One region of the Blautia sp. Marseille-P2398 genome, then DNA from elsewhere that is predicted to be linked to it. Evidence: predicted binding sites of a transcription regulator. Region 1 holds the regulator's gene; the other holds the start of a gene.

Region 1 (16,014 bases):
TTTTCCAACAGATCGTTTCCGAAAAGAAAGATGTGATGCTGTGTCTGGTAGGTCCAAAGGAAGGTCTGTACAAAGAGATAAAAGAGAAAACAGTGCAGAAAGGACTGGAAGATAAGGTATATTTTGCCGGTAAACAGGAGAATATCCGCAGGTATTTATCTGCTATGGATGTTTTTCTGTTTCCGTCTGTTTTTGAGGGTGTGCCATTTGCGCTTATTGAAGCCCAGGCAAATGGACTTGCCTGCGTAATGTCAGAGGCGGTGTCTGAGGAGGCAGTTGTTTTTCCTGAGAGAGTCAGACGGCTGTCACTTGACAGAGATAATATACAGTGGGCGGCAGCAGTGATGGCAATGAGTTCTATGAACAGAGAAGCGGCTGATCTGATAAAGAAGCGGCTGTCAGATGCGCATTTTAACATTGAGACAGAGGCAAAACGTTTGAAAGATTTATATTATCATACGAGGTAAATTACAGATGGACAAGATTGATTTTGTATTGCCATGGGTGGATGGATCAGACTCAGCCTGGATAAAGCAGAGAAATGAGTATCTGGGAATTAAAAATGACCAGACACAGGACAGCAGATTTCGGGACTGGGAAAATCTGCAGTACTGGTTCAGAGGTGTTGAAAAATTTGCTCCATGGGTGAATCATATATATTTTGTGACATGGGGGCATATCCCTTCCTGGCTGAATACAGATCATCCGAAACTGACAGTTGTAAAACACGAGGATTATATTCCGAAGCAGTATCTGCCCACATTCAGCAGTCATCCCATTGAACTGAATATGCATCGGATCCGAGGTTTATCCGAACAGTTTGTATATTTTAATGATGATACCTTCATCATAAATAAAATGGAACCGGAAGACTTTTTCAGAAATGGTCTTCCAAGAGACTATTGTATAGAAACAGCGTTGGTACAGGATGATATCAATAATCCGTTTGCCTGCATTCTTATGAACAATGCGGCACTTGTAAATATGCATTATTCAAAGAGAGAAGTGATTGGCAGAAACTGGAAAAAATGGTTTCATCCTGCATATGGAAAAATGGTATTCAGAAATATGCTGATGCTTCCGTACAGGGAGTTTTCCAGTTTTAAATATTCTCATATCTCAAGCTCTTTTTTGAAAAGTACCTTTGAAGAAGTGTGGAGGGAAGAAGGCGAAGTGCTGGACAGAGTATGCAGGACACGATTCCGTTCTCCGGGGGATGTAAATCAGTATGTGATGAAATACTGGCAGTATATGGAGGGAAAATATGAACCTCAATCACCGAAAATCGGGAAATTTTTTACCATAGGTCTTCACGACCGGCAGATACATGATGTACTCAGAAATCAGAAGTGTAAAATATTGTGTATAAATGATACGGAAAATATAGGAGATTTCAGACAACAGAAAAGAAATATCAAAGATTCTTTTGAGAGTATCCTTCCCGAAAAGTCTGCATTTGAATTATCTTACAAAGATTCCGGAGGCATGTATGACAAAAAGTGCGATTAAAAAATATACGGAAAGGCTGGGCTTTTTCGGAATGATCCTGCACTATATCGGTCGTTTTATGACAAAAACAGAGCAGCAGGTCATTGGAAAGCTGACTGTGCGTTTTGGAAAAGTAAAGAAAAACCGGCTTGTGTTTAAAAATCGGGAAATGATGGACTGCACAGATAATCCGGAAGCTTTTTATGAATATCTTATAAGTTCCGGGTATAATAAAAAATATGAGATCATCTGGCTGGTCTCTGAAAAAAGAAAATTCAGAAATCAGAATACCGGAAATGTAAAATTTGTAACTGCTGAAAATAAATATGGATGGAGCAGTCCGCTGGCATATTATTATGGTGCTACAGCCGGATTTTTCTTTTATTCTCATAACAGTGCAGGACTGAACAGGTATCGGTGTAAAGGACAGACAGTTGTAAATCTGTGGCATGGGTGCGGTTATAAAGATGCAGAGCAGGGAAAGAAAAAACAGAATATAAAGCCTGATTTTGACTATGCACTTGTTCCCGGACCGGTATTTGTGAAAACGAAATCCGGACTATGGAACTGCGAACCGGACAGGCTGTTAATGATGGGATATCCCAGATATGACTGGATGCTGCATCCGTCAATGAGTAAGGATGAAATTCTGGACAGTCTGTTCGGATGGAAAGGGAAAAAAGCTGTTCTGTGGATGCCGACTTTCAGAAAAAGTGATCTGGGAGGGTGTGCGGAAAATGAAATTGAGCTTCCCTGTCAGCTTCCGGCAATACAGAATATGAACGAGCTGAAAGAACTGGACAGTTATCTAAGGGAGCAGGAGATTATTCTGATCATAAAGAAGCATCCGCTTCAGACGGAATGGGATGAGAATGAACAGGAGTTTACCAATATACGTTATGTTGCGGAAGCCCTGTTGGAGAAAAAACAGATAAAACTTTATGAACTGATAGGGATCAGCGACGGTCTGCTCTCTGATTACTCGTCAGTGGCAGTAGATTATCTGCTGTTGGACAGACCGCTTGGATATGTGCTTGCGGATTACAATATATATAAAGAAAAAAGGGGATTTGTATTTGAAGATCCGCTGGAATATATGCCGGGTGAGAAAATCTATAATGCCTGTGATATCAGAAAATTTATGAAACATCTGACTGATGGAACAGACAGTTACCGGCAGGAGAGAGCAAAGAATCTGAAACAGATGCACAATAAAACAGAAAACTATTGCAAAAGGCTTGCAGATTATTTACAATTGTAGCTGTTATATGAATGCGAAGAGAACAGTTATCTATTAATGCAATAAAACAGGGAGAATGTAATGGAGAAAAAAATAGGATATACACAGGGAACCTTTGATATGTTTCATATAGGACATCTGAACCTGATCAGAAATGCAAAAAAACATTGCGATTATCTGATTGTCGGTGTGAATGCGGATGATCTGGTAGAGTCATATAAAAACAAAAGACCGATTGTTCCGCTGGAAGAAAGGGCAGAGATTGTACGGGCCATCAGATATGTTGATGAAGTGATCGTGACGACAACCCTGGACAAAAAGCAGGTATGGGAAAAAGTCCACTTTAATGAAATCTATATCGGAGATGACTGGAAGGGCAATGCACGTTGGGAAAAGACCGGAAAAGAAATGGAAGAGCTGGGCGCTAAGCTGGTATTTCTGCCATATACCAAAGATACATCCTCAACGATGCTTCGTGAGAAATTAAAAGAATTCTAGGGAGCCAGATATGAAAAAAAGAATAAAAAAGAAAATAAAAAAACTGAAAAAATCCATTAACAAGATTAACAAGGTCAGAGTTCAAAAGGGAAGAAAAGCTATGTTGCAGGAGACATGGGCAACTGTGACCTATGGATTATATGATAATCGCAAGATCAGACGCCTTAAGAAATTCCCCCCTGCACTTGTAGAGAATAGAATGCTCTTTGAAACAAATGATGATTTTACGGATAATGGTCGTGCTTTGTTTGACTATCTTATTGAGAAAGGATACAACAAAAAGTATGAGATTGTATGGCTGGTCCATGAACCGTCTAAATATAAAGAATATCAGTTTGAAAATGTGAAATTTGTGCAGAACTTTAAGAAAGGTTCCACGATCCGAAGAGCAGAAGCATATAAATATGCACTGACATCAAAATATATTTTTTACACCCAGGCTTTTAACTGGATTGGTATGTCGAGAAGAAATCAGCTCTTTATCGATCTCTGGCATGGCTGTGGTTACAAGGCAAATAAGAACGGGCGTAAGGTTTTCTTTGATTATTGTCTGGTACCAGGGGACATTTTTATTAAGACCAAAATGGAATTTTTTGGATGTACTTCCAAAAAACTGCTCTCGTTTGGATATCCCCGTTATGATATGATGCTTAAGGGCAGTGAACGTGCAGATGAATATAAAAAGAAACTTCTGAAGGAAACAGACAGCGAGAAACTGATCCTGTGGATGCCAACCTACAGACATGCTTCCAGTGAGCGTCTGAACGAGGAAACCTTAAATAATGAATTCAATATTCCTATCATTGATGATGCAGATAAGCTTCTGGAACTGAATAAGTTCTGTAAGGAGAATCATATTCTTATTGTTATTAAGAAGCATTACCTTCAGGTACCTTATGATTTTGGTGAGAATGTCCTTACCAATATTGTTTATCTGGAGAACAGAGATCTTGCGGATAACGGACTGCAGCTTTATGAGTTTATCAACTGTTCAGATGCGCTGGTTTCTGACTATTCTTCTGTTGCAATCGATTATCTGCTGTTAGACAGACCGCTTGGATTCACACTGGATGATTATGAGGCTTATACGGAATCCAGAGGATGGGTGTTTGATGATCCGCTGGAATATATGCCTGGCGAACATATGTATAATATGCGGGATTTTGAGAATTTCATCCTGGATATTAAAAACGGAAAAGATAATTATAAAGAACAGCGTGCCAGTGTAAGAGCAAAAACACATAATGTGTGTGACAATTACTGCCAGCGTGTGTTGGATTATTTTAACATTACAATGTAATGATATTATATCAATTCCATAAATTACTGCAAACAATCCAATCCATCATAGCGTGAAGTCCTGTGTCAGATATCTTTGCCGTGCGTCAGCACGCCTGCAGATATCTTCCTTGTCCTTCACACTCTGCTGAACTGTCTTGATTGCATTATTTTATGGAATTGCTATAGGATATAGATATCAGAAAGTCATAACAGGAGAAAAAGATAAATGAAAATATGTATTTGGTGCACCAAGATATTTGATCTTGGCGGAACTAAGCGAGTTGTCACACTTCTTGCGAATGAACTTGTAAAAGAGCATGATGTGACGATCATGGTATATCAGGACAGATTTAAAGAAGACCGGAATATGTATCATATGAGTGAGGATATCAAGGTTGACTTTATTGATAATAATGAGTTTGTCAATCGACATCATACACCGGCTTTCTGCTGGCGTTATCTTGTTCAGAAACTGAATGCCAAATATGGGATTTTTAATAAAGAAAAATATAATGATATTCTGGCAGATGCGATTTTCCCGAAAAAGACCAGAGAAAAATGGGTAAAATATTTAAATGAGCAGAATTATGATATTATTATCACAACTGCAAGTTTAAGCCTTCGTCTGGGTATGCTGGCGCCGGAGCTGAATGCAAAGACAATCGGATGGCAGCATAACTGTTATGCCGGATATCTTGATGTTCCTAATGTCGTATTCTGGAAACAGGAATGTCTGCTCCAGGAATATCTGCCGAAGCTGGACAGATACATTGTTCTCAGTGACTATGATAAGCGCGATTACAAAAAATTTCTGGATATTGATACAGAAGTTAAAATTAATCCCCGAAGCTTCGTGAGTGAGAGAAAATGCGACCCAAAATCCAAGCGTTTCCTTATGGCTACACGATTTGTATATGCCAAGGGTCTTGATCTGATGATGGAATCTTTTGAAGAGTTCTGTAAGCAGGATGATGAATGGCAGCTGGATATTATCGGAGCCGGTGATCTCTGGAATCAGATTGTGGCGGATGCAAAGAGACGTGGTATTGAGGACAGAGTTAATTTTGTCGGTTATACAAATGAGCCGGAGAAGTATTACCTGAATTCTTCTGTTTTCCTTCTTCCATCCAGGTGGGAAGGATGGCCGATGGTTATCATGGAAGCCTTTGAATTTGGTCTTCCTGTCATCGCATTCCATACAGGAGCGATGGATCTGATTATCGATGATGGAAAAACAGGATATCTGCCGGAAGCTTTTGATACAAAGAAATTTACAGATGCGATGCTGAAGCTGGCACATGATGAAGAACTCCGCAGAGAGATGTCCAGAAATGCAATCTGGAAATCTGAGGACTTTGCCATTGAGAAGGCAGTTAAAGAGTGGAATCGTCTTTTTAATCGTGTAATGGGAATCAAGACCTTTTATATGAAAAATGAAGAACAGATTCTGGAGTGCAGGGAGAAATATCCGCTTAGAACCAGCTATGCCGAGTTTGTAAAGGAATACCAGATAAGAGATAATACAATTCTTTATGAAGCTTTTGGCGGACGTGGTATGATCTGTAATCCTTATGCTCTGTTTTTGTATCTTCTTGAAAAAGAAGAGTATCAGGATTATACCCATATCTGGGTGCTTGAGGACTTTGAGGATAACAGAAAACAAATTGAAAAATACGAAAAATATCCGAACGTGCGATTTGTAAAATATAAATCAAAGGAATACTGTAAAGAACTTGCGACAGTGAAATATCTGGTAAATAATGTAAGCTTTCCAAGCTATTTCCTTAAAAGAGAAGGTCAGGTACTGATCGATACCTGGCATGGAACTCCTCTGAAGAATATGGGATTTGATATTCCGGGAGCAAATATTTCTCAGGGAAATACAGCAAGAAATCTGCTCAGTGCAGATTATATAGTTTCCTCCGGACCTTATATGACAAAGACAGCATACAAAGATTCGTATAAAATGCAGAATCTGTATGAAGGCACAGTGCTGGAAGAGGGCTTCCCGCGTAATGATAAGCTTTTTGACAGTGACAGAGCAGAAGTGATACAGGAACTTAAGGATTGCGGAGTGGACGTAAAGGAAGATAAAAAGATTATTCTTTATGCACCGACATGGAGAGGCGAACAATACAGCCGTCCGGATACAGATTTGCAGGATGTCTATAAGCTGATCAATGTAATGGAGAACAGTATAGATACAAATGAATATCAGATCTTTGTCAAGCTTCATCAGATCGTATATCACTATATGAAAGAGAATGCCATGGAACCTGGTGATGCGCAGACAAAATTTATTCCTGCAACAATGGATACAAATGAGATTTTGTCAGTGACAGATGTACTGATTTCTGATTATTCCAGTATTTTTTATGATTTCATGCTGACAGGAAAACCGATTCTGTTTTATGTGCCGGATGCGGAGAATTTTGAAGATTACAGAGGTCTGTACTTCGGATTTGACAAACTTCCGGGACCGGCAGTGTCTACCCCTGAGAAGCTTGGTGAACTTCTGAAGGATCTTCCGGGAGTGGCTGCTTCCTGTAAAGAGAAGTATGAAAAAGCAAGAGAACAGATATGTCCGAGAGATGATGGAAAAGCATGCAAACGTATAGCAGAAGTCCTGCTTGATGGAAAAGAACCGGTAAATCCGATATATCTGAATCAGACAGATAAAGTAAAACTTCTGGTATATGCAGGAGATTTCAGTGATACACAGGAGACAAAGGCATTCTATGAATTTCTGAACAAAGTGGATTATGAGCATTTTGATGTGACGTTGATCGGGAATGGTGCAAAAGAAGAGGAGTCTTCTGAGAAACTGGATAGTCTGCCAAAAGAAATCAGGGTTTTATACTGGAAGCGTTCCTACCCGGCTACGGACGAAGAATATGTATGTCATAAAAAGTTTATGAAATCTAAGAAAACAGAAGTGCCGGAGATGCTTCTGGATTTTTACAGGCGTGAGCTTCGCAGGATGATCGGAATGTCAAAGTTCGACTATGCTCTGGTATTTACTGATATGAAGAAGTTCTTTCCTGCAATGTCAGGGGCTCTGGATGTGAAGCAGATATTTAATATAGAAAACTGGCAGAATTTGTTGAAGTGTTAAAGCTTCATTGAAGCTTCACAGACAGATCAGAACCTCATTGGAAAGAGGCGGAAAACGGTATATTTTAAAAGATATGTAAGGCAGTCTGGCAGGTATTGGGCCAGGCTGCTTTTCTGAATACGGATCTTGAATTATCATTTTATGGACGCAGATAATTACGCATGGATTTCAGTGCATTTTTTTCGAGACGGCTGACCTGTGCCTGGGAGATGCCGATTTCCTGAGCTACTTCCATCTGCGTCTTTCCTTCGTAGAAGCGCAGTTCTATGATATGCTTTTCGCGGCTGTTCAGCCTCTGCATAGCTTCGCGGAGAGCAAGATTTTCAATCCAGCGTTCTTCTTTGTTTTTTTTGTCACTGATCTGATCCATGACATAAAGAGTATCACCGCCTTCTGTATAGACCGGTTCAAAGAGACTCACAGGATTTTGGATAGCATCAAGGGCATATACGATCATTTCTTTTTCGATACCAATTTCCTGTGCAATTTCGGTAACTGTAGGTTCTTTCAGGTGCTGCTTCATATAATTTTCGCGGGTATAGATTGCTTTGTATGCAATATCACGAAGAGAACGGCTGACGCGGATACTGTTGTTATCCCTGAGATATCGTCTGATTTCGCCTATGATCATTGGAACTGCATAAGTGGAAAATTTTACCTGTAAAGTGGTATCAAAGTTGTCAATGGCCTTGATCAGACCAATACATCCGATCTGAAAAAGGTCATCGGCATTTTCGCTGCTGTTCTGAAATCGTCGTATTACGCTGAGAACAAGACGTAGATTTCCTTTAATGTACAATTCACGTGCCTGTTCATCGCCGCTTTTGATCCGTCTGAACAGTTCCGCTTTTTCTTCTGCTGTAAGAACAGGAAGTTTCGACGTATTGACTCCGCAGATTTCAACTTTGTTCAGTGCCATCTTATTGAATCCTCCTTATTATCTCTGGATGTAAACCGACTATTCGCAGATATGAGCCAGGATCCTCCGAAATCATTTCAGGAAATAAAAAAAGGACAGTGGCTGCCGAATAGTTGTCATATACTTCAGTAAGAATGATTCTCATATAGCAGTGGATTTATACTTTGACCGGGAAAATATAAAAAATATAGGTCCTTGACAATTCTCTGCGGTGAAATATCAGCCTTTATGGAAACATTTTTCTTCGTCTATTTTCACAAGGATGATATCGTCCCCGATCTGGCTGATACATTCCCAGGGAATGATATATTCATTATCACGTCCGAACAGGCAGCAGAATCTTCCGGGGCCTGGAAGTATAAGGGCGGTGAGTTGACTGCTTTTGCAGTCAAATTCCGCATCAATGGGACATCCGAGACTGCGGCAGGTACAGATATTAATTACTTCTTTTTGCTTTAATTCACAGATTTTCATAAATCAGATACAGTCCTTCCGGTTAAAATCAGACTGTCGTGCCAATGCTTTCAGAATCTGATATGCGTTTGATAACAATTTATGTATTTTTGCAAAAATTTATGCAAGTCCTTTTATTGACACCTTAAATAGAAATACAGTATAATAAAACTATATATAACTGTTTGTATTTGTGTTACTGAGAATGGAGTGAACAGTAACGTATTTGTAGCCGTTTAACCGAATCAAGTATATAGTACATAAGCAGAAAACAGTAATACGAATTAAAGGGGGACGTCGTATGAAGTGTCCATTTTGTAATCAGGATAATACGAGAGTAGTTGATTCCAGACCGGTAGAAGATACCAATTCTATCCGTCGCCGTCGTTTGTGTGATGCCTGCGGAAGGAGATTTACCACATATGAAAAGGTGGAAAGTATTCCGCTTACTGTGATCAAAAAAGATCAGAACAGAGAACAGTATAATCGCAGTAAAATTCAGTCGGGAATTCTGAGAGCCTGCTATAAAAGACCAATATCCATAGATAAGATTGAAGAGATGATGGATGCCATAGAGGGAGAAATCTTTAATACCGAAGAGAAAGAGATTTCCAGCACCAGAATTGGTGAGATCGTTATGGAACATTTGAAAGATCTGGATGCAGTTGCTTATGTACGTTTTGCGTCTGTATACAGAGAATTTAAAGATGTCAGTACTTTTATGGACGAGCTGAAGAAGTTTATGAATTAAATAAGAGTTCTGTGTGAACAAGTAATGTATGAATGCTCTGTGTGAAAGGATTTACGGGCAAATATAAAGAGCCGACGAGAATAATATCCCGCCGGCTCTTTATGTGTATTTTTATGGGGGTAATTAACTAAAATAAATTAAACAATACCCTGAGCGATCATAGCATCTACAACTTTCTCGAAGCCTGCGATATTAGCGCCTGCAACATAGTTGCCTTCCATATCATAACGCTTGGAAGCATCATCAACTTTATGGAAGATATCAACCATGATCTGATGAAGTTTTGTATCAACTTCTTCTGCTGTCCAGGAAAGTCTTGCAGAGTTCTGGCACATTTCAAGTGCGGAAGTAGCAACACCACCGGCATTAGCTGCTTTACCAGGCATAAATGTTACACCGTTTGCCATAAGGTAATCAGTTGCCTCGCGGGTAGTAGGCATATTTGCACCTTCTGCAACATATTTGCATCCGTTTGCAATAAGGATCTTAACAGCATCAAGGTCAAGTTCATTCTGAGTTGCGCATGGAAGATAGATATCACATTTGATGTTCCAGATACCTTTTCCTTCTGTATAAGTAGCGCCTTCTACGCGATCTGCGTATTCTTTGATACGTCCACGTTTTACTTCTTTGATATCTTTAACGATGTCAAGTTTGATTCCTTCCGGATCATAGATATATCCGTTGGAGTCGCACATAGCAACAACTTTACCGCCAAGTTCGGCAGCTTTCTCTACTGCGTAGATGGCAACATTACCGGAACCTGTTACGATGAGAGTTTTACCGGAGATTGTGTCGTTTTTAGCTTTAACCATTTCGTTTAGCATATATACAAGACCATATCCTGTAGCCTGTGTACGAATCAAAGATCCACCGTAGGAAAGACCTTTACCTGTGAGAACACCCTCGTATAATCCACGGTTTCTCTTGTACTGTCCATACAGATAACCAATCTCACGTCCGCCTACACCGATATCACCTGCAGGAACGTCCATGTCAGCACCGATATATTTGGAAAGTTCTGTCATAAAGCTCTGGCAGAATGCCATAACTTCTCTGTCAGATTTTCCTTTAGGATCAAAGTTTGAACCACCTTTACCGCCACCGATCGGAAGACCTGTAAGGGAGTTCTTGAAAATCTGTTCGAAACCTAAAAATTTAAGGATTCCCTGGTTTACTGACGGATGGAATCTTAAACCACCTTTGTATGGTCCGATCGCACTGTTGAACTGTACACGATAACCTTTGTTTACCTGTACAACACCTTTATCGTCTACCCACGGAACTCGGAAAGAGATGATTCTTTCAGGCTCAACAAGACGTTCCAGAATGGAAAGCTTGCGGTATTTCTCTTCATTTTTGTCGATTACGACTTTAAGGGAGTCTAAAACTTCCTTTACTGCCTGATGGAATTCAGGCTCATTTGGATTCTGTGCTACGACTCTTTCGTATACTTCTTCAGTATAAGACATTATGATTTCCTCCTCGTCCATCGTATAATTATTTTTTAAATCGACGTTATTATACACTAAAGTGTTACAAATGGAAAGAGCCAAATGAAAATTTTTTTATGAAAATTTTTTGAACAAAATTTGTACTTGCGAAATGGCGCCAAGTATGAGAAAATGTTAAAAATCATCCATACAATTTATAGCAATTTCTAAAAAATACAGTATATTTATAAAAACTGCGTAAATTCGCACTGTACGTTTCGGTTCTTATATTGCCATGTATCCGTAAGAAACTGCAAATGGAAAGTCAAGCGGATATTCGCAATTGAAGCAGGGGACTTACTTGATTCGGTTAAAAAATGCCTCGCAGGACAGTAGTGCGTGAACAGTAAGCGGTAATCTGTTTTTTTATGTTCAGAAACAGAATATATAAGATGTAGACCGAAAGAGAAAAAAATGCTATAATATTTACAGAGATGTGCATCTACAAATTGTTGCGATGACAGAAACGAGGAGGGAATCATTATCGAGAGAATTGTGAAGAAAGGAGATTTATTACATGGCGGGATTTAAAACCAAAGTAACACCTGAAATTGAAAATCTGACGGAGGTTTGCAAGGAACATACAAGTCTGGATCTTTCTCTGTATGCAAAATATGATGTGAAGAGAGGTCTTCGTGATATTAATGGAAAAGGGGTTCTTGCAGGCCTGACTCAGGTTTCTAATGTGAAAGCCACAAAGATCGTTGATGGCAAAGAAGTTCCATGTGCTGGAAGTCTTTCCTACAGAGGATATGATATCAAAGATCTTACCAGAGGATTTATCGAAGATGACAGATATGGATTTGAAGAAGTTACCTATCTTTTATTATTTGGCAGTCTTCCAGATAAGAAACAGCTTGCAGATTTTACACAGCTTCTGGCAAATCAGCGGTCACTTCCTACAAATTTTGTGCGTGATGTTATAATGAAGGCTCCGAGCAAGGATATCATGAACGGGCTTTCCAGAAGTGTGCTTACTTTATATTCTTATGATACCAACCCTGACGATACATCATTGCCGAATGTGCTCAGACAGTGTCTGAATCTGATCAGTGTATTTCCGCTTTTATCTGTTTATGGATATCAGGCTTATAACCATTATATTAAAGATAAGAGTCTCTATATCCATAATCCGAAGAAAGAACTTACCACAGCAGAGAACATTCTGAGAATGCTTCGCCCGGATAAGAAGTATTCACATCTGGAGGCAAAGATTCTGGATATTGCGCTTATCCTTCATATGGAACATGGCGGAGGTAATAACTCTACATTCACAACTCATGTGGTTTCCTCATCAGGAACTGATACATATTCTGCGATTGCCGCAGCACTTGGCTCATTAAAGGGACCAAAGCATGGCGGTGCCAACATTAAAGTTGTCAGGATGTTTGATGATATGAAGAAGGAAGTTAAGGATTGGAAGGATGAAGACGAGGTCCGGACATATCTGAAGAGACTTCTTCATAAAGAGGCATTTGACCGGAAGGGACTGATCTATGGAATGGGACATGCGATTTATTCAGTGTCTGATCCGCGAGCTGAAGTTTTCAAGGCATATGTGGAAACTCTGGCAAGGGAAAAAGGCAGAATGAAAGATTATGCCCTGTATTCTATGGTGGAACGTCTGGCACCTGAAGTAATTGCAGAAGAGCGTCGTATTTATAAAGGTGTAAGCGCCAATGTAGACTTTTACAGCGGTTTTGTGTACAGTATGCTGGATCTGCCACTGGAATTATATACACCGATGTTTGCAGTTGCACGTATCGTAGGATGGAGTGCGCACCGTATGGAAGAGCTCATTAATGCAGATAAGATCATCCGTCCGGCATATAAGAATGTTCTGGAACCGGCAGTATATGTTCCTCTTAATGAACGCTGATCATAATGATTCAGTATTTCGGGGACAGCGTACTGTCAGACACTTATCGCTGATCTTGTTTTCAGAAAAATATAAATAAAGGAAATGACTACGGATGTTTAATTGCTTTTTTCCGGATGAATATCTGGATTCTACCTATGTGATAAACTTCGATGATCTGTATGCGCAGGGATACAGAGGACTTCTGTTTGATATAGATAATACTCTGGTACCTCATGGTGCACCGGCAGATGAGAGAGCATGTGCGTTGTTTGCACATCTGAAGGAACTTGGATTTAAATGCTGTTTTCTGTCAAACAACCAGTACGAGAGAGTTTCTTCTTTTAATGATGCGATAGGAGCGCAGTTTATCGAGAATGCACACAAGCCTTCAACAAAAAATTATATCAGGGCAATGGAACTTCTTGGGACAGACAGAAGTAATACAGTTTTTATAGGAGATCAGCTCTTTACTGATATATATGGTGCGAAACGCACAGGAATCCGGAATATTCTGGTGAAACCACTCAATCCGAAAGAAGAGATTCAGATCGTACTGAAACGATATCTTGAAAGAATTGTACTATATTTTTACCGCAAAGAGGAGGGGAATTCATGAACCATATTGTTATCATAGGATTTATGGGTTCAGGTAAGACAAGAGTAGGAAAACGGCTGGCAAAAGATTTCAATCTTCCTTTTGTAGACGTTGACCGCGTAGTATCAAAGAAGATGAACCTTACAATGAAAGAAATCTTTGACAGATTCGGAGAACCATTTTACAGAGCTCTTGAGACAACTGTGATCAAGGCACTGATCGATGATCCGGAACAGAAGATCATTTCTCTGGGGTCCGGTCTTCCGATGCAGGAACAGAATGCAAAATATATTAAAAAACTGGGAACTGTAGTATATTTGAAGGGATCTTATGCAACGTTGAAGAAGAGACTGGAAAATTCCAGCAGCAATCCTCTGATCGAGGGAGAAGACAAAGAAGATAAGATCAGAAAACTTCTTAAACAGCGCGATCCGGTTTATACAAAGTTTGCAGATGTTGAGATGATCACAGGAGACAAGCCATTTGAGGATCTGATTGGTCAGCTTGAAGAAAAATTAAAAACATGTGTAAAAAATAGTTGAAAAAAACAGCAGAATATTATAAAATTAAATAAGAGTGTGTCACAAAACTGAGAAAAGCATGAGAGGGACACACACTTTGAACGGCTGTTGTTGTCAAAAGACACAGCATTGCTGAACTGTACTATTAAGGAGGAAATATAACTATGATTTCAGCAGGTGATTTCAAAAACGGTATCACACTTGAAATTGACGGAAACGTATGTCAGATCGTTGAATTCCAGCACGTAAAACCAGGAAAGGGTGCTGCTTTCGTAAGAACAAAATACAAAAACATTATTACAGGAGCAGTTCTTGAGAAATCTTTCCGTCCAACAGAGAAATTCCCGGCTGCACGTATTGAGCGTGTAGATATGCAGTATCTGTATGATGATGGTGATCTGTACTACTTCATGAACGTAGAGACATACGATCAGGTTGGTCTTACAAAAGATCAGGTTGGAGATTCTCTTAAATTCGTTAAAGAGAACGAGATGGTTAAGATCTGTTCCCACAACGGAAATGTATTTGCTATTGAGCCTCCTCTGTTCGTAGAACTTGAAGTTACTGAGACAGAGCCGGGATTTGCCGGAAATACAGCACAGGGTGCTACAAAACCGGCTACTGTAGAAACAGGTGCACAGGTTCAGGTTCCGCTGTTCGTTAACCAGGGCGACAAACTGAAAATCGATACAAGAACAGGAGAATATCTTTCTCGAGTATAATCAGGATGAAACCAGTTGTTTTTTCTGATTAACAGTTGTAAAGAGATAATCAGACTGCCATCGGTAAGATCCGGTGGCAGTTTTTATCTTTGATTGGAATAGGAGAAAAAATATGGAATACGTAACACTTGGAAAAACCGGTCTCAGGGTTTCCAGAATGGGCCTTGGCGGGATACCGATCCAGAAAATTGATGCGGAAGGAACAAAGACACTGCTGCATAAGCTGGCAGACCGGGGAGTAAATTATATTGATACAGCCAGAGGATATACGGTCAGTGAAGAATATCTGGGATATGCACTGGAAGGTATCAGGGACAGATTTATAATTGCCACAAAGTCCATGGCACGTACAAAGGAAGCCATGGCTGAAGATATTGAGAAGAGTCTTCATAATCTTCGTACAGATCATATTGAATTATACCAGGTGCATAATCCGAGTATGGAACAGCTTGATCAGGTGCAGGCGGCCGGTGGTGCCCTTGAAGCACTGCAGGAGGCAAGAGCAGCAGGAAAAATCGGACATATTGGTCTGACCGCTCATTCTGTGGAGGTTTTTGCCCGGGCTCTGGAGCTTGACTGGGTGGAAACTATTATGTTTCCATATAATATTGTAGAGAGTCAGGGGGAAGAGCTGATCTCAAAATGTGAGGAGAAAAACATCGGCTTTATTGATATGAAACCTCTGGCCGGTGGTGCAATTGAAAATGGAACGCTGGCATTGCGTTATGTCTGTTCGAATAAGAACGTTACTATTGTGATCCCGGGAATGGCGGAAGAGAAGGAAATCGAGGAGAATATAAAGGCCTGTCTTGATGATTCCCCGTTAAGCGAGAAAGAATTGGAGGAAGTTCAGACAGTACGGAATCAGCTTGGCACAAATTTCTGCCGCAGATGTAATTACTGTGCTCCATGCAGTGTGGGAATCGATATTTCGGGTGTGTTCCTGTTCGCAGGCTATCTTAACCGTTACGGGCTGGGAGACTGGGCAAGAAACCGTTACAGTTCTCTTGCGGTGAAGGCTTCCGCCTGTATAGAATGCGGCAAATGTGAAACCAGATGTCCGTACCATCTGCCAAT
Region 2 (16,014 bases), on a different contig from region 1:
CCATGTTTATACCGCATGAGAACACTCTCTATCACATTTCCATCACTGAGACGGAACAGATACTTCTGTGTACCATCAATCCGGGATGTCTGTACATCTACCATCTTCAGTGCTGTGACAGGATATTCTTTCAGTTTTTCCCTCAGGCTTTTGGAAAGATTTGTCATCTCATCATAAGAAGTAACAAGGTGTTCATGCAGCCAGCTGTAAATCTGCTTCGCACGAAAAGGCTTATCTCCCAGAGTGGTCATCAGTTTCTTTAATTCGTCGATCGTCATTGACTTAATGTCTGTCATTACTTATTTTCTCCTGAATTTTGCAATAAAGAAGCCATCTGTTTTGTGTACTCCCGGCAGAAGCTGAAGATAACCCAGAGCTGTTGTCTCAGAATGCAGTTCTTCCGGAAGATACGGATCAATACTCTCCAGTTTGAACGGATGATTATTCATAAACCACAACATGTTCTCTTCATTCTCTTCCTTTGCGATAGTACAGGTACTAAATACCAGCACTCCGCCCGGTTTCACATATTCTGCCGCATTGTCAAGGATTGTTCTCTGAAGGATTACAATCTCTTCCTGCTTCTGTGCTGTCACCCTGTATTTGATCTCCGGCTTCTTTCCAATTACTCCATATCCGGAACATGGGACATCTGCCAGAACGACATCTGCCTTGAGTTCTGAATCTACATCAAATACCGTAGCATCCATCACATGAGCCTGCACATTAATGCAGTCTGTTCTGTGAATATTCTCTTCGATCATATCCACTTTGTACTGGCTGATATCGCGTGCATCTACTGTTCCGTAATCTCCCATTTTATCTGCAACATGGAGACTCTTTCCACCAGGTGCTGCGCACATATCTATCACATAATCCCCTTTTTGCGGATCTGCAATTTCTGCCACCAGCATGGAGCTTACATCCTGCACCTGGATTTTCCCCTGTATAAATGCATCCAGTGCAAGAATATGGTTATAATTTGAAATTTCATATGCATAGGGAAGATAAGGTGCAGGTTTCACTTCCACTCCCTGATCGACCAGGCTCTCATAAATCTCTTTCTGTGGATATTTATGAGTTCTGCATCGTACTGTGATCGGTTTCTCAGTGAGAAACTCTGTAAGGATCTTTTCTGTTTTTTCTTCCCCGTAATCCTCAAGCCAACGGTTTACCAGTGTTTCCGGCATAGAATATCTGACAGACAGATATCTGACCCGATTTTCTTCTCTTGAAGGAAGTTTCAGATTTTTCCACTCTCTGGCAATCGTACGAAGAACACCGTTTACAAAAGGTTTCAGGCTGTAAAAGCCTTTTCTCTGTGCCAGCTTCACCGCTTCATTACACACTGCGCTGTCCGGCACACTGTCCATAAACCTGATCTGATAAACTGCACTTCTCAGGATTTCCCTGATCACAGGCTTCATTTTATCTACAGATACTTTTGAATATGAATCAATAATATAATCTATTAAAATACGATATTCCAGTGTTCCTTCACAGACTCTGGTAATAAAAGCTCTCTCCTGTCTTGGAAGGAACTGATATTTGGAAAGAGCATTGCGGATTGCAATATGGCTGTGTTTTCCCTCTTCCTCGATTTCCAGTAATATCTGTAATATCAGTTCTCTTGTATTTATTCCATTAGTCACGGTCTCTTCCTCCGGCAAGTATGATCAGTCTTAAAAGCTGCAGGATTGATGAAGCAAGTGCTGCAACATAGGTGAGTGCTGCCGCTGTAAGAACCTTCCTTGCACCTTTTACCTCATCGTTTCCAAGCATTCCTGAACTTCCAAGCATTTTCAACGCTCTTGAAGAAGCATTGAATTCTACCGGAAGAGTTACAAGCTGAAAAAGAACCGCAAATGTAAACAAAATGATTCCAACAGTCAGCAATGGACGGATTGAGAAAATCAGTCCTGCCAGAAACAATGGCCAGGAAAGTGTGGAACCGATGTTTGCAACAGGCACAATCGCAGAGCGAAGATTCAATGGCACATAGTTAGTCGCATGCTGAATAGCATGTCCACATTCATGCGCAGCCACCCCGATCGCAGCCACAGATGTTTTATCATATACATCCTGGGAAAGTGCAAGTTTCTTACTTCCCGGATCATAGTGGTCTGTCAGGCTGCCGGATATGGGTACTACCGTAACATCCGTAATTCCCGACATACGAAGAATCCGTCTGGCAGCATCGGCACCTGTAAGCCCCGATGCACTGCGCACTCTGCTGTAAACAGAAAACGTACTCTTTACCTTTGCAGATGCCAGTAAAGACAGCACCATTCCGATAACGAGCAGTAAATACGTAGGATCAAAATAATAATATCCGTACATCTAATCACTCCTTATGATCTGTAAAAACAATTCCATTTTCAATGTGATATCCCCGGAGAAAGGCTTCTGTTTCCATACGCTTCTTACCTTCCAGCTGTATCTCTGTAAGAATCAGCACTCCTTCTCCACATGCTGTATGGATCCCCTCTTTATCTGCCAGGAAGATTGTTCCCGGAACAGCATCTGTTTTCTCAGTGCTGACTTTACATTTCCACACTTTCAGAGTTTTTCCATTAAGAAATGTATAAGCACTTGGCCATGGATTCAGGCCGCGTACAAGGCGTTCCAGTTCTTCTGCAGATTTTCTGAAATCCATCAGTCCCATCTGTTTGGTGATCATAGCCGCATAAGGTGTAGGACTCTCCTCCGGCTGTTTTTCAAACTCCGCGGTTCCCTGCTCAATAGATGGAAGCGTCTTGATCAGCAGATCCGCACCGGCCTGCGCAAGTTTTCCAAACAGGCTTCCACCTGTTTCTGTCGGAGAGATCGGAATCACTATCTTTGAAATCATATCACCGGTATCAAGACCTTCTCCCATCTGCTGGATCGTTACACCTGATACTTTTTCCCCGTCGATCACAGCCTGCTGGATAGGCGCTGCTCCTCTGTATTTCGGAAGAAGAGACGCATGAATATTGATACATCCAAATTTCGGAAGTTCCAGGATTTCTTTTGGAATAATCTGTCCATATGCAGCAACAACTATGATATCAGGATTGATTTCTTTCAAAATCTCCAGAAATTCAGGGTTATTTCTCACTTTCTCCGGCTGATATACCGGAATATCGTGCATAACGGCTTCTTCTTTTACAGGTGTTGGCAATAATGTCTTACCTCTGCCTTTTGGTTTGTCAGGCTGGGTCACTACTGCTGCCACCGCATATCCGGCTTCTGTCAGTGCATGTAATGACGGCACTGCGAAATCCGGTGTTCCCATAAATACTATCTTCATTTGATTATCACTCCTCATCCTCATCATAGGAAACCTGATGAAGTTCTCCTTCTACCAGTTCTGTATACATATGTCCGTCCAGATGATCGATCTCATGGCAGAAAGCACGCGCAAGAAGACCTTCCCCTTCATATTCTACTTCATTCATATCTTCATCCAGAGCTTTTACCTTTACATAGTTCGGACGTGTTACCTGACCAGCCATTCCAGGTACACTTAAACATCCTTCATCACCAGTCTGTTCGCCTGATGTTTCAAGGATTTCAGGATTGATCAGCACGATAGGACCTTCTCCTATATCAATCACAACAATACGCTTCAGCATACCTACCTGTGGTGCCGCGAGGCCAACTCCCATTGCATCATACATGGTTTCAAGCATATCCCCGATCAGATCATGAATACGTGGTGTCATCTTTTCTACCGGTCTGCTGACCTTTGCAAGTACTTCATCGCCCTGTAATCTGATTTTTCTAAGTGCCATTTCTTTATTCTCCTCTTCTTTGATTATGATGTTAGGATCAAAAGATATTTTGCCCCTAACCTGATATCTTGATTATTGTTATATCACGATTTCAGAAATTACTGCCTGTCGGATTTCCTTTCTGCAGCAGATTACTTCAGTAATGAGATTTTGAAAAACTCTGCCATAATTAACTGAAATCAAATTGTATGTATATTTTCCGGAAACCGGAATTTATCTCTATGTATTTCTCCAGCTGGTCTTTGATGTGTACCAGCGTTTTATGATCTTTATGTTTTAAATAGATAACCTGTCTGTAAATATCCTTAACTTTTCCAACTGACGCATATGCCGGGCCAATGATATGCAGGTCATTTTCTCTGTATATCCTTTCTATATAAAGTTTCAGATAATACATGGCCTGAACCAGTTTCTCATCTTCCGGACCTGAACCCAGAACTGCCAGCATATGTGCCGCAGGCGGATAATCCAGAAGCATACGGTAACTCATCTCTTCCTCATAGAATGCCTGATAATTCTGCACTGCCGCCGCCTGAATACTGTAATGATCCGGATGATAGGTCTGGATCACTGCCTCTCCCGGTTTTTCCCCCCGTCCTCCCCGGCCGACTGCCTGACAGAGAAGCTGAAAGGTACGTTCCGCACATCGATAATCCTCTGCATTCAGCGAAAGATCCGCTGCTACTATTCCCATGAGTGTGACATCCGGAAAATCATGCCCCTTAACGATCATCTGTGTTCCGATCAGTATATCTGCCTCATGAGCAGCAAAAGCTGCAAGGATCTTTTCATAGCTGCCCTTGGTTCTTGTTGTATCAAAATCCATTCTGAGAGTCCTGACTTCTGGAAAATCTTCCCGCACTACCTTCTCGATCTGCTGTGTTCCTGCCTTAAATCCGCCAATATAAGGCGATCCGCACACCGGGCATATCCGGGGTTTTCCTGTCTCATATCCACAGTAATGACATAAAAGCCTTTCATTATTATGCTCCGAAAGAGAAACATCACAATGCGGACACTTCATCACATGTCCACAGGACCGGCAGGATACAAAACCTGCGTATCCTCTTCTGTTCAGAAAAAGCATTACCTGTTCTTTTTTCTCAAACCGGCCTTTCATCTTTTGCCGGAGTTCTCTGCTCAGTACAGACCTGTTTCCTGCTTTTAATTCCTCACGCAGGTCTACGATGGAAACCCGGGGCAGAGGTCTGCTTCCATATCTTGTCATCAGCCTGACCAGACTATATTCCCCATTCATTGCCTTACTGTAGGCTTCCACTGATGGAGTAGCTGAACCCATTACCACATTTGCATGTTCTAAAACAGCTCTCTGGATTGCAGTTTCCCTTGCATGATAACGGGGTGTGCTTTCACTTTTATAGCTTGGTTCATGTTCTTCATCAATAATGATCAGTCCCAGACTGGCAAATGGCGTAAACAGCGCAGATCTGGGACCGATCATCACCTGGACTTCTCCCTTTTTCGCACGTTTAAACTGATCATAGCGTTCTCCCTGAGACTGTCTGGAATTGATAACTGATACTTTATCCCCAAATCTGGCATAAAATCTGCGTACCGTCTGATATGTCAGAGCAATCTCCGGAATCAGCACGATTACTTCTTTTCCCTGAGAAAGCGTCTGCTCGATCAGCTTTATATACACCTGGGTTTTCCCGCTCCCTGTCACTCCCTCGATCAGTACAGGCTTCGGCGATGGTTTTTCCCACTCTCTCTGTATCTGTTTTACTGCCGCTTCCTGTTCATCTGTAAGCGGCATTCGCCTTTCTCCGGAAATATCACCTGTATTCAGTGAAGTTCTCATTATCTCATCATATTCTATGCGGATAATCCCCTGCTCCTGAAATTTCTTTACAACAGCAGAAGTTGTCCCCAGTTCTTTCGCCGCATGTGTATAATCCAGTCTTTTTTTCTCCAGAAGTTCCCTCAGAAGTCTTGTTCTGGCTTTAAACCTTGTTTGTTCAAGTTCTTTCAGCAACTGCGTTCCCGCCTCTTCGGAAATATCCAGGCATATATATTTTTTCTCTTTTGCCTTGATTTTCTCCTGGATAGGAAGTACTGTCCTGAGAGCCTGGATCATGGTGGAACCATAATTTTCTCTCATCCAGGCTGCCAGGGCGATCAGTCTGGATTCCGTAGTCTCTTCTCCACTGCAGATTTCACTGATTTCTTTAATCTTTTCGGGAGCAATTTTCGGTTTATCTGACAATCCGATCACATATCCTTTACGCACCCGGCCGGCATTTCCAAAAGGGATGGCTGCCACCATCCCTGCCTTTATTTTCTTCTCCAGCCTTTCCGGTACACGATATTGAAAACTCCGGTCCAGTTTATCACTGGAAATATCAATTATTATATCAGCATATATCATGAACTTATTCCTGTTTGACCCGCTACCTATTTACCAGCAAGAATATCTGCGATCAGGACACGTTCATCCATAGGATATTTCTTTCCTTTAATTTCCTGATAATCCTCATGTCCCTTACCTGCCAGAACTATAATATCCCCCGGCTCTCCATGATGAATCGCATAGGCGATGGCTTCTTTTCTGTCCGGAATCTCTACATATTTTCCATCGGTTTTTGCCATACCGATCTTGATATCATCGATGATCGCCTGTGGTTCTTCATCACGTGGATTATCAGAGGTAATGATGGTAAGGTCTGCAAGCTTTCCGGAAACCTCTCCCATCTCATAGCGGCGAAGCTTCGATCTGTTGCCTCCGCATCCAAACAGACATACCAGTCTGTGGGGATGATATTCTTTCAAAGTGGTCAGAAGACTCTCCAGAGCCATGGCATTATGCGCGTAATCGATCATCAGAGTAAAATCATCGGATACTTTTACCATTTCGATACGGCCTTTTACCTTAGCTACTTTTAAGGCTTTGAGAATGTTCTCTTCCGAAACCTTAAAATGACGGCAGATCGCGATTGCTGTCAATGAATTGTAGATGCTGAATTTACCGGGAATATCTATCTCTACATGAAAATCCAGAAGTCCTTTCAGATGGTAGGAAATACCCAGATATCCTTTACCTCCGACCAGCTTTGCATCTTCCGCACGAAGGTCTGCTTCCGGTGAAAATCCATAAGTTTCCAGGCTGCATGTATGACCTTCAATAATCTTCTCGAAATGTTCATCATCTCTGTTTACAATTCCTACCTTGCACTGTTTCAGAAGTAAGGACTTGCATCTGAGATAATCATCAAAATCCTTATGTTCATTTGGTCCGATATGATCCGGCTCAATATTTGTAAAAATACCAAAATCGAAAACAAATCCCTGAGTTCTGTGAAGCATCAGTCCCTGGGAGGAAACTTCCATAACCACACAGTCACAGCCGGCTTCTGCCATCTCATGGAAATATTCCTGAATCACATAAGACTCCGGTGTTGTGTTCTTTGCAGGAATCACTTTGTCACCGATGATCGCTTCAATGGTTCCGATCAGTCCCACTTTATATCCGGCATTTTCCAGAATAGATTTTACCATATACGTAGTGGTTGTTTTTCCTTTTGTTCCTGTGATACCAATTGTTTTCAGTTTCTCTGCGGGATATCCGAAATATGCGGCAGAAATAAACGCCATTGCATATCGTGTATCTTTCACAAGAATGACTGTCACATCTTCCGGTGCTTCCACAGCTTCTTCCACGATCAGAACCTTTGCTCCTTTTGCAACTACATCCGGCACAAATTTATGGCCATCCACCACTGCACCGCGGATACAGATAAAAAGAGAGCCCTCTTCTACTTTCCGGGAATCATAAATCACATTTTTTACTTCCTGGTCTGTACTGCCCTGAAGACATGTATATTCCAGCTTTTCCAGTAAGGATATTAATTTCATTTTAATCCTCCATATCATTTCCTGCCTGCCTGAATTTCATACAGCCTCTGCGGCAATTTCGTTACTGTTCACTCCGTTCACAGTAACTTAGCCAAAATTCATTCCAGATTGCCTGCGGCAATGGAATTTTGGCTTGTATGTCTCGGGATTTTGGCATATTCATGCCAAAACACCTCGCGGGATAGTGATGTGTGAACAGTAACGCAATTTCTTTAAAGTCAGGCAGAGGTGTTTTACTAAAGCGTATATTCTATATAAGAATAGCACACCTCCCCTGTCGTTTCAACGTTGTTTCTCTACTTCTGCTGTTTTTTTGTCTTCCTGTAACAGAATGCACTGACTCCGGACATGATTGCAAAAATCCCCAGTACAATATACAAAGCCGTTTCTGTCTCATCTCCTGTACGTGGTTTGGAAGCAGTAGTATAAGCACTTCCGGACTTTGAGTCATATCCATAACTCTGGGAAGCCAGAGATGCCGGTTGCGGCGTAACTGTAACAATATTATCAGTTTCCTTTAATTCTACGTTTGCCTTAGATGTCATTGCCTGTGTACCAGTCTCATCAGATGTAACGATTACCTCATTGATCAATTCCTGACTTGCCATATATTGTGGAACAGTCACTGTGGCGTAAAGTGCAAAAGCCTCTCCCGGTGCGATCTGCGGAATCAGCGCCTGTGTGCCTGTGCTGTTTAATGTTACGCCCTCTTTCCTGACAAAGTTTGCCTGAATACCGGCATTTTGGAATCTTTCTGTACTGAGAACCGAATGAAGTGTCCGCTCACCTGTATTCCTGATGCAGATCTGATATGTGATCGTATCTCCCGGATATGCCTGTGTTCTGTCCGCAGTTTTCTCCACCTCAAAAGCCGCCTTTAATGCAATGACTTCTGTTTCGACTGATTTCTGACATCCAATACTTTCTTCCTTTCCCGGATATTTCGCTTTTACAGTTACTGTATGAATAAGCTCTCCTGCCTGCTCTTCTGTAAGCTGTACTGTCATCTGAAGATTTCTGATTTCTCCTGCCTTAAGACCTGAAATAATTCCCTGCATACCATTTGCAGTAAATCCCTCTTCCTGTTTCCATTCGGCTTTTATATTATCCTGAGAAAAAACACTGGATATCTCTATATTTTCCAGAGGTAATTCTCCTGTATTCTCTACAGACAATATATAATTAAGGTTCTGCCCTGCACGTACCTCTTTCGTCTCCTGCTGTAACCGGGCTGTGATCCCTGTTTTTGCCTCCTGTACGGAAAGCAGAGCTGAAGGAGTTTCTGCAACAGTCCGGGTTTCATCCCCTGATTTCATCCAGAAATACGCACCTGTCCCCTCCCAATCTTTGCAAAGCGGTGCATCCTGGCACAGAGGATAATCTGTTTTTACAGAAGAAATACGATATTCTTCACGCAGAGACACCGGCACTTTCATGGTAAAGATATCTGTTTCCGCATCTGAAAGTGCAGTCTCACAGGTCAGCTTTGTAATCTGGGTTGTCTCACCTTTCTTATTTTGTATCTGTACGGATTCAGCCTGCAGATCATTCTTTAACGCTTCTGCATTTACCTGAAAATATTCTGAAATATATACAGTCAGAAAATATCTGGTTTTATCTTCCCTGATCTCATTTTGGTTCTCCTGCTCACTCTGTTGTGTCTGTCCGGTTTCTGTGTCAGATCCTTCTGCGTTTTCTTCTGCCTTCCGGTATTCTTCGCTTTCTATATCTTCTATATCTATTACTGCACTCTCTGATTCACACTCTGTATTTTCGGAATCCACTTCATCTGTCGTATTTTCTGCTGCTTCTGCTTCTCTCACTTCGCCATCCCATGTACTATTTTCCATCTGCAACTGTCCGTTCTCCGAAGCAGTATTTTCCTGTTGACTTTTGTACAGTTCTTTCAGACCGCTCACTTCCAGTGTCAGTTCTGCCTGAAATTTCTCTTCATCGATCCACTGTGCACTCTGCTTTAAACCCACAGCAGGAACATATAACTCTGCAGCTTCAAATTCTGCTGCTGATACTGCTCCTGCTCCCAAAATCCCGACAGCAGCCGTTATCATGACTGCTTTTTTTAACTGATTCCATATTCTTTTTTCCATTCTCTCATTCTCCTGAATTTTTATTCTATGTCATCTGAGGTACTTCCACTGTCAGAATGATATCGGTACAGTATCTTTCGAGATTATAAGTTCATATCCACAGACATACGCATCTCTCCTCTCTGTTTTGCACAATAAATAAGATTTTCAGAGTTTCTGCTCAGGATTCAAAACCATCTCCCGGACTATCAATAAATAATTGGAAATTTTTGCACCGGACCGGTGCGTGAAAATAAGAATACTGATAACGGCTGTTGCCGATGAATCTACTTTAGCATGTCTATGCTATAAAAACAAGATACCACTTTTTATTTTTCGTATTTGTTTATAATTCTTTTATAAATTTACCGATTGTTTCAGAAATTCGACATACTTTGAACATAATTTTCCCATATAATAGGTCTTGGATAGATGAAAAACCACTCTCTATCTCCCCCCTCAAAAAAACAAAACAGCTCTCACAGAAATGTGAGAGCTGTTTGTTTTTTGTTACTGTTCACTGATAATATCCCGCGAGGTGTTTTTTGAGTTATTTTCTATTGCAATTCTACTGGCAGTCTTTTATAATGTAGGATATCAATATGATTGAATATTTATGATATCAGTGATAAAAAATTTCAAAAATCTTTATATATAAGATCACCCCGCAGATATCATATTTACAGAACATGAAAGAATCGAGGTAATTCCCATGAGCGAAAAAATTACAGTAGTTGCACTGGGCCACAGAGCATTAGGAACCACCTTACCGGAGCAGAAAATCGCTACAAAAAAAGCAGCCAAAGCTGTCGCAGATCTTGTAGAAGCCGGAAATCGTGTAGTCATTTCCCACAGTAACGGTCCACAGGTTGGAATGATCCACACAGCCATGAATGAATTTGGCAAAACACATCCTGACTATACATTTGCACCTATGTCCGTATGTTCGGCAATGAGTCAGGGCTATATCGGATATGACCTCCAGACCGCAATCCGCGCAGAACTTATTTCCCGAGGTATTTATAAACCGGTAGCTACTATCCTTACACAGGTTGTCATTGATCCATATGATGATGCTTTCGCTGAACCTGAGAAGATCATCGGACGTGTCCTTACAGAAGAAGAGGCTGAAACTGAAGAAAGCAAGGGAAACTTTGTCACTAAACTGGCTGACGGCACTTATAAAAGAATCCTGGCAGCTCCGAAACCGCAGAAAATCGTAGAGCTTGAAACAATCCGCACACTTGTAGATGCGGGCCAGGTAGTAATCGCAGCAGGCGGCGGCGGAATCCCGGTTATGGAACAGGGAATCGATCTTCATGGTGCAAGTGCGATCATTGAGAAAGACCTTTCCAGCGGACTTCTTGCACAGGAATTAAATGCAGATACTCTTCTGATCCTTACCAGTGTTGAGAAAGTAAGTCTGAACCTCGGTCAGGACAACGAAGAATATCTTAATACAATTTCTGTAGATGATGCTAAGAAATATATGGCTGACAATCAGTTTGCCCCAGGCTCCATGCTTCCTAAATTCGAAGCCGGAATCTCTTTTATCGAAAAGGGAGATAACAGAAGAACGATCATCACAGATATTGCGCATGCAAAGGATGGATATTTCGAAAAAACCGGAACTATCATTAAATGATTCTATAGCAATCCTCGTAAATAATACATTTAAGAGGATTGCTATATTTTATCTGACAATACAAAAAGACATATACCAGAGCAATACATATCATCTTGCCGGTATATGTCTTTTAATTATCATATTATGATGTCAGATTCAAAAGTTTACCCCTGACCTGATATTACATAGATTTACGTTCCGCAATCTCTGCCATCTTCGCTTCGTTCAGACGAGTATCACCATGCACACGGCTGTAGGAAAGATATCCGTTCATACGGTCAATCTTTGTCAGATTCTTGGAACCGCAGACCGGACACACGTCCATTTCAAGTTCCTCATGTCCGCAGTCATCACAGTAAGCAAGGGAAAGATTTACTCCCTCATAATATCCCAAAGACATGGCTCTGCGAATCAGAGTGCGTATTGCTTCACGATTATAATCGATCGGATAACGTACATACTGAATCTTACCGCCGTTGCACAACTCCCAGAAACGTCCCTCCAGATCCTGTTTTTCAATCGGAGTTACATCTTCAGTCACATGACAGTGGAAACTGTTGCTTACATAAGGACGATCAGAAACCCCTTTCACAATGCCATACATCTTACGGAACTGTTCCACCTGCAGTCCGCATAAACTCTCTGCCGGTGTTCCATAAATTGCATAAAGATAACCATCTTTCTCTTTAAATTCATTTACTTTCCTGTTGATATATTTCAGCACATCCAGTGCAAACTGCCCGTCTTCAGCAATGGATTTGCCATTGTAAAGTTCCTGGAGTTCATTTAATGCAGTGATTCCGAAGGATGCTGTCATTGGTTTCAGAATCTTGCCAATCTTTTCATTCGGTTTCAGATGTCCACCGTAAAATCCTCCCTCACAATATGCCAGCGGGTTGGTTGACGCACGCATCTGTCCCAGATAATCATAGGTACGGATATGCAGATTACGGATCATCTCAAGATAGAAATCCAGCACTTCGTAGAAATCCCTGCTCTCTGCTCTGGCTTTGGCAAGGATCATTGGAAGATGAAGGCTTACCGCACCGATGTTAAATCTTCCCACAAACACAGGAACATCCTTATCATCTGCCGGATACATACCGCCTCTCTCGTACCAGGGGCTTAAGAACGCACGACATCCCATAGGACTTATAACCTTTCCATACTGCTTGTACATACTGGAAATATATCCTTTTCCTGACATGGACAGCCAGTCCGGATACATAGTCTTGGCAGAACAGTCAACCCCTGCCTCAAATACATCCTCACTGATCTTGCCTTTTCCATGGATATTTTCATCATAAAGGAATACGATTTTCGGGAAGAGTACCGGTTTCTTGCGTCCTGCCTTACCCTGTCCGCCTTTATGCACTTCAAGAAGAGAAATACTTGCCATCTTCTCGAACTGCTTTATTCCAAGTCCAAGAGTTACAGTTACAAATGGATAATCCCCTCTGGAAGATCCGACTGTATTCAGCTTATACTCAATCCCCTGCCATCCCTGGTCAAAATCTCTGCGAACTTTGTCAAGCGCATACTCGATCGCACGTTCTTCACGTCCTGTCCAGCTCTCGTCAGAGTATTTCATAAATTCCTGGATATATTTATCGTAACTCTTCTGTGCATAAGGTGCAAGAATCTTGTCTACTTCCGGTACTGTGAATCCGCCATACTGCTGTGCAGCAGTGCTCAGGATAATATCACCCATAACATCAAACGCAGTATCCAGTGTCTTAGGCTCATTGTACCATACATTTCCCATCTCAAATCCGCCGCTGAGTACAGATGCCACATCAAAGAGACAGCAGTTCATGGTATCCAGACGTGCAGACTGGTCATGAATATAAATATAACCATCTTTACATGCCTGAAGTTCATTACGATTCATAAAAAATTTACGATAAAGCTCTTTGTTCAGTTCATTAAAGATCAGGCTTCGCTTTGTAGCTACAAGCGCACTGTCTGTATTGGCATTACTCTTATCACCAATATAACGGATTGCCTGACTCTTGGTATATACATCATCCATCATATGGATAAAGTCAAGTTTGTAATTTCTGTAATCGCGGTAGCTCTTAGCCACTGCCGGGTTCACTCTCTCAAGTGCTCCCTCTACGATGTTGTGCATCTCCTGGATCTCTATCTCATTCTTTCCCAGTGCCTCCGCATGTTCTTCCGCAAACTGGCAGATAAATTCCTTCTCTTTATCCGAAAATGTGTATAAAATTCTGGCTGCCGACTTATTTACTGCTGCTACGATCTTCTGTGAATTAAACTCTTCTCTCGTACCATCTTTCTTTATAACATATATCATACCTTTTGCTCCCATATACAATATATAGTATTTTTTTCTTTCATTCACCACAATTCTCTCTATATGTGGTACGTTTAACAAGTATAGCACAGTCTCTGACAAAAAGAAAGGGGCAAAAAATTATTCGTCATATTGCTGAATTTGATACATGGCAAGATAATTATCTTGACCATCCAGAGATACCACAGATACCTCATCCCCGGCATGTAATTCTATTTTCTCCTCGTGGTCTGCTTCGTCAAATTTTACAGTTTCATCTTTTCCTGAAGAACTTCTGATTTCCAGAGCAACCTTCTCCCAGCCGGACACTATCCTGTATTCTCCCGGATCTATTGTAAAATCATACCCCTGGTCACTGGCATCTATATCGCCAATCTCTGATGCAGTATCATCCGTTCTGACAATATAATTCTCTCCGGTGAACATATACCAGTCCGGATTGCCCCTCTGTTCATCCTGTCCGTTCTTTACTGCACTGATAGTCTCAGACCAGTCATCTGTCCAGTTATTCTCATTACTTTCATTATTTTCATTACTTTCATTATTCTTATTACTCTCATTTACTTCATCAGAACTGCTGTCATCAAAAATACTGTTGAGATCTATGTCAAACTCATCATAGATAAATTCTTCTATCCTGTATCCAATCGTATCCCAATTCTCTGCCATCTGACCTATTATTACCATCAGAATCAGCACAATGATCCAGAAAATTTTGCCTGCCTTGCCGCTCTTTTTCTTCTCACTTTTTGCTGTCTTTTTTCCGGTGCTGTATGTACGGGCAGTCTGTGCGCTGTACGACTGACCTGATGTTTTCTTTGTCCCTGATGTTTGTATTCTTGAAGTTTGTACTTTTGTATTTTGCGTTCTAATAGTCTGTGTTCTGGCAGACGAAGTTTTTGCAGCTTTGGGAACTGTTTTATTTCTGTCAGACAAAGGGATCTCGTTCTCTGCCATTGCTTTTTTCACCTTTGCCGAAGCATGACGATAGTGCTCTGAACGGTCTTCGTTCAGATGATACAGTTCCATATCATTTCTATATGGCATTCCACAATATTTACACCTGCCGTTTACAATTGGTCCATCACAGACCTGACACCTTTTTCCCATATATCTTCCCCCTGAGTTTTATATAAATTTAACGCTTCATTCATTTACACATTTATTTTAACATTTCGCCCCAATCTTGCAAAGCTGAAATTGTGTTACTGTTCGTTCTGGTTACTGCTCACTCCGTTCTCAGTAACACGCTTCGCGATGCACAGAATTTATGCTAATCGCATAAATTCGCGCGGTATGTCTCGGGTTTTCTGTGACCTTCGCTCACAAAAAACACCTCGCGGGATATTACCAGTGAACAGTAACTCGTTCTGTTCTCCGTAACCATAATATCCCGCGAGATACTTCCAAATGAACAGTAATAATTGTCAAACTACCATTTTCCTGTTATAATAGCGTGGGAAAAGATAATGGATATTCAGTAAACAACAATATTTTTTATCAGTTTGCCATAAAATATGCAAATACAGAAATTACAGGAGGAATCCACTCATGGAACAGATTAAAATTCCTGACGGGTATCAGTCATCTTTAAATCTTCACGATACCCAGATTGCCATTAAGACTGTGAAAGATTTCTTTCAGCAGACACTGGCTCAAAAACTGAATCTGCTGCGTGTTTCCGCTCCGGTATTCGTTAATCCGTCATCCGGTCTGAACGATAACTTAAACGGCGTGGAACGTCCGGTAAGCTTTGATATCAAAGGCCAGCCGGAGAATGCTGAGATCGTACACTCTCTCGCCAAATGGAAGAGATATGCATTACAGAAATATGGCTTTGCTCATGGTGAAGGACTTTACACAGACATGATTGCGATCAGAAGAGACGAAGATTTGGACAATATCCACTCCGTATACGTAGATCAGTGGGACTGGGAAAAGATCATCAGCAAGGAAGAACGCAACATGGACACACTTGTTTCCACAGTACGTGCTATCTACAGCGTTCTCCGCAAGACCGAAAAATACATGGCTGTTCAGTACGATTACATCGAAGAAATCCTTCCGAGAGAGATCGCATTTGTCAGCACCCAGGAACTGGTCGACATGTATCCTGATCTCACTCCAAAGGAACGTGAATACAAGATTGTCAAGGAAAAAGGTGCCGTATTCCTTATGCAGGTCGGCAAAACCTTAACCAACGGAGAACGTCATGACGGACGTGCACCGGACTACGATGACTGGGAATTAAACGGTGATATCCTTGTTTATTATCCTGTTCTCGACATTGCTCTGGAGCTTTCTTCCATGGGTATCCGCGTTGACGAGGATGCG

Evidence for each region. Region 1 encodes NrdR, which represses ribonucleotide reductase genes. Its sites were predicted from a motif close to CACAANATNTTGTG; they were not measured.
Region 2: a site for NrdR is predicted at 13,697-13,710, ahead of nrdD (anaerobic ribonucleoside-triphosphate reductase). Genes of this name have one in related genera too.

The regions. Positions count from the first base shown of each region.
Region 1 covers NZ_CAXSTD010000001.1:64,121-80,134, reverse strand. Annotated here, with positions in the region: gene ACESZG_RS00335 (glycosyltransferase family 1 protein) at 1-467, shown strand, start outside; gene ACESZG_RS00330 (Stealth CR1 domain-containing protein) at 475-1,509, shown strand; gene ACESZG_RS00325 (CDP-glycerol glycerophosphotransferase family protein) at 1,490-2,749, shown strand; gene ACESZG_RS00320 (adenylyltransferase/cytidyltransferase family protein) at 2,810-3,226, shown strand; gene ACESZG_RS00315 (CDP-glycerol glycerophosphotransferase family protein) at 3,237-4,526, shown strand; gene ACESZG_RS00310 (CDP-glycerol glycerophosphotransferase family protein) at 4,734-7,622, shown strand; gene sigG (RNA polymerase sporulation sigma factor SigG) at 7,762-8,541, opposite strand; gene ACESZG_RS00300 (YlmC/YmxH family sporulation protein) at 8,761-9,015, opposite strand; gene nrdR (transcriptional regulator NrdR) at 9,296-9,745, shown strand; gene gdhA (NADP-specific glutamate dehydrogenase) at 9,883-11,217, opposite strand; gene ACESZG_RS00285 (citrate/2-methylcitrate synthase) at 11,756-13,117, shown strand; gene ACESZG_RS00280 (YqeG family HAD IIIA-type phosphatase) at 13,212-13,715, shown strand; gene ACESZG_RS00275 (shikimate kinase) at 13,712-14,236, shown strand; gene efp (elongation factor P) at 14,380-14,937, shown strand; gene ACESZG_RS00265 (aldo/keto reductase) at 15,050-16,014, shown strand, end outside.
Region 2 covers NZ_CAXSTD010000005.1:183,157-199,170, reverse strand. Annotated here, with positions in the region: gene rlmN (23S rRNA (adenine(2503)-C(2))-methyltransferase RlmN) at 1-296, opposite strand, end outside; gene rsmB (16S rRNA (cytosine(967)-C(5))-methyltransferase RsmB) at 300-1,652, opposite strand; gene ACESZG_RS07975 (zinc metallopeptidase) at 1,645-2,340, opposite strand; gene fmt (methionyl-tRNA formyltransferase) at 2,345-3,292, opposite strand; gene def (peptide deformylase) at 3,300-3,776, opposite strand; gene priA (primosomal protein N') at 3,946-6,165, opposite strand; gene ACESZG_RS07955 (UDP-N-acetylmuramoyl-L-alanyl-D-glutamate--2,6-diaminopimelate ligase) at 6,192-7,649, opposite strand; gene ACESZG_RS07950 (LPXTG cell wall anchor domain-containing protein) at 7,946-9,757, opposite strand; gene arcC (carbamate kinase) at 10,449-11,381, shown strand; gene nrdD (anaerobic ribonucleoside-triphosphate reductase) at 11,545-13,680, opposite strand; gene ACESZG_RS07935 (hypothetical protein) at 13,801-14,790, opposite strand; gene asnA (aspartate--ammonia ligase) at 15,232-16,014, shown strand, end outside.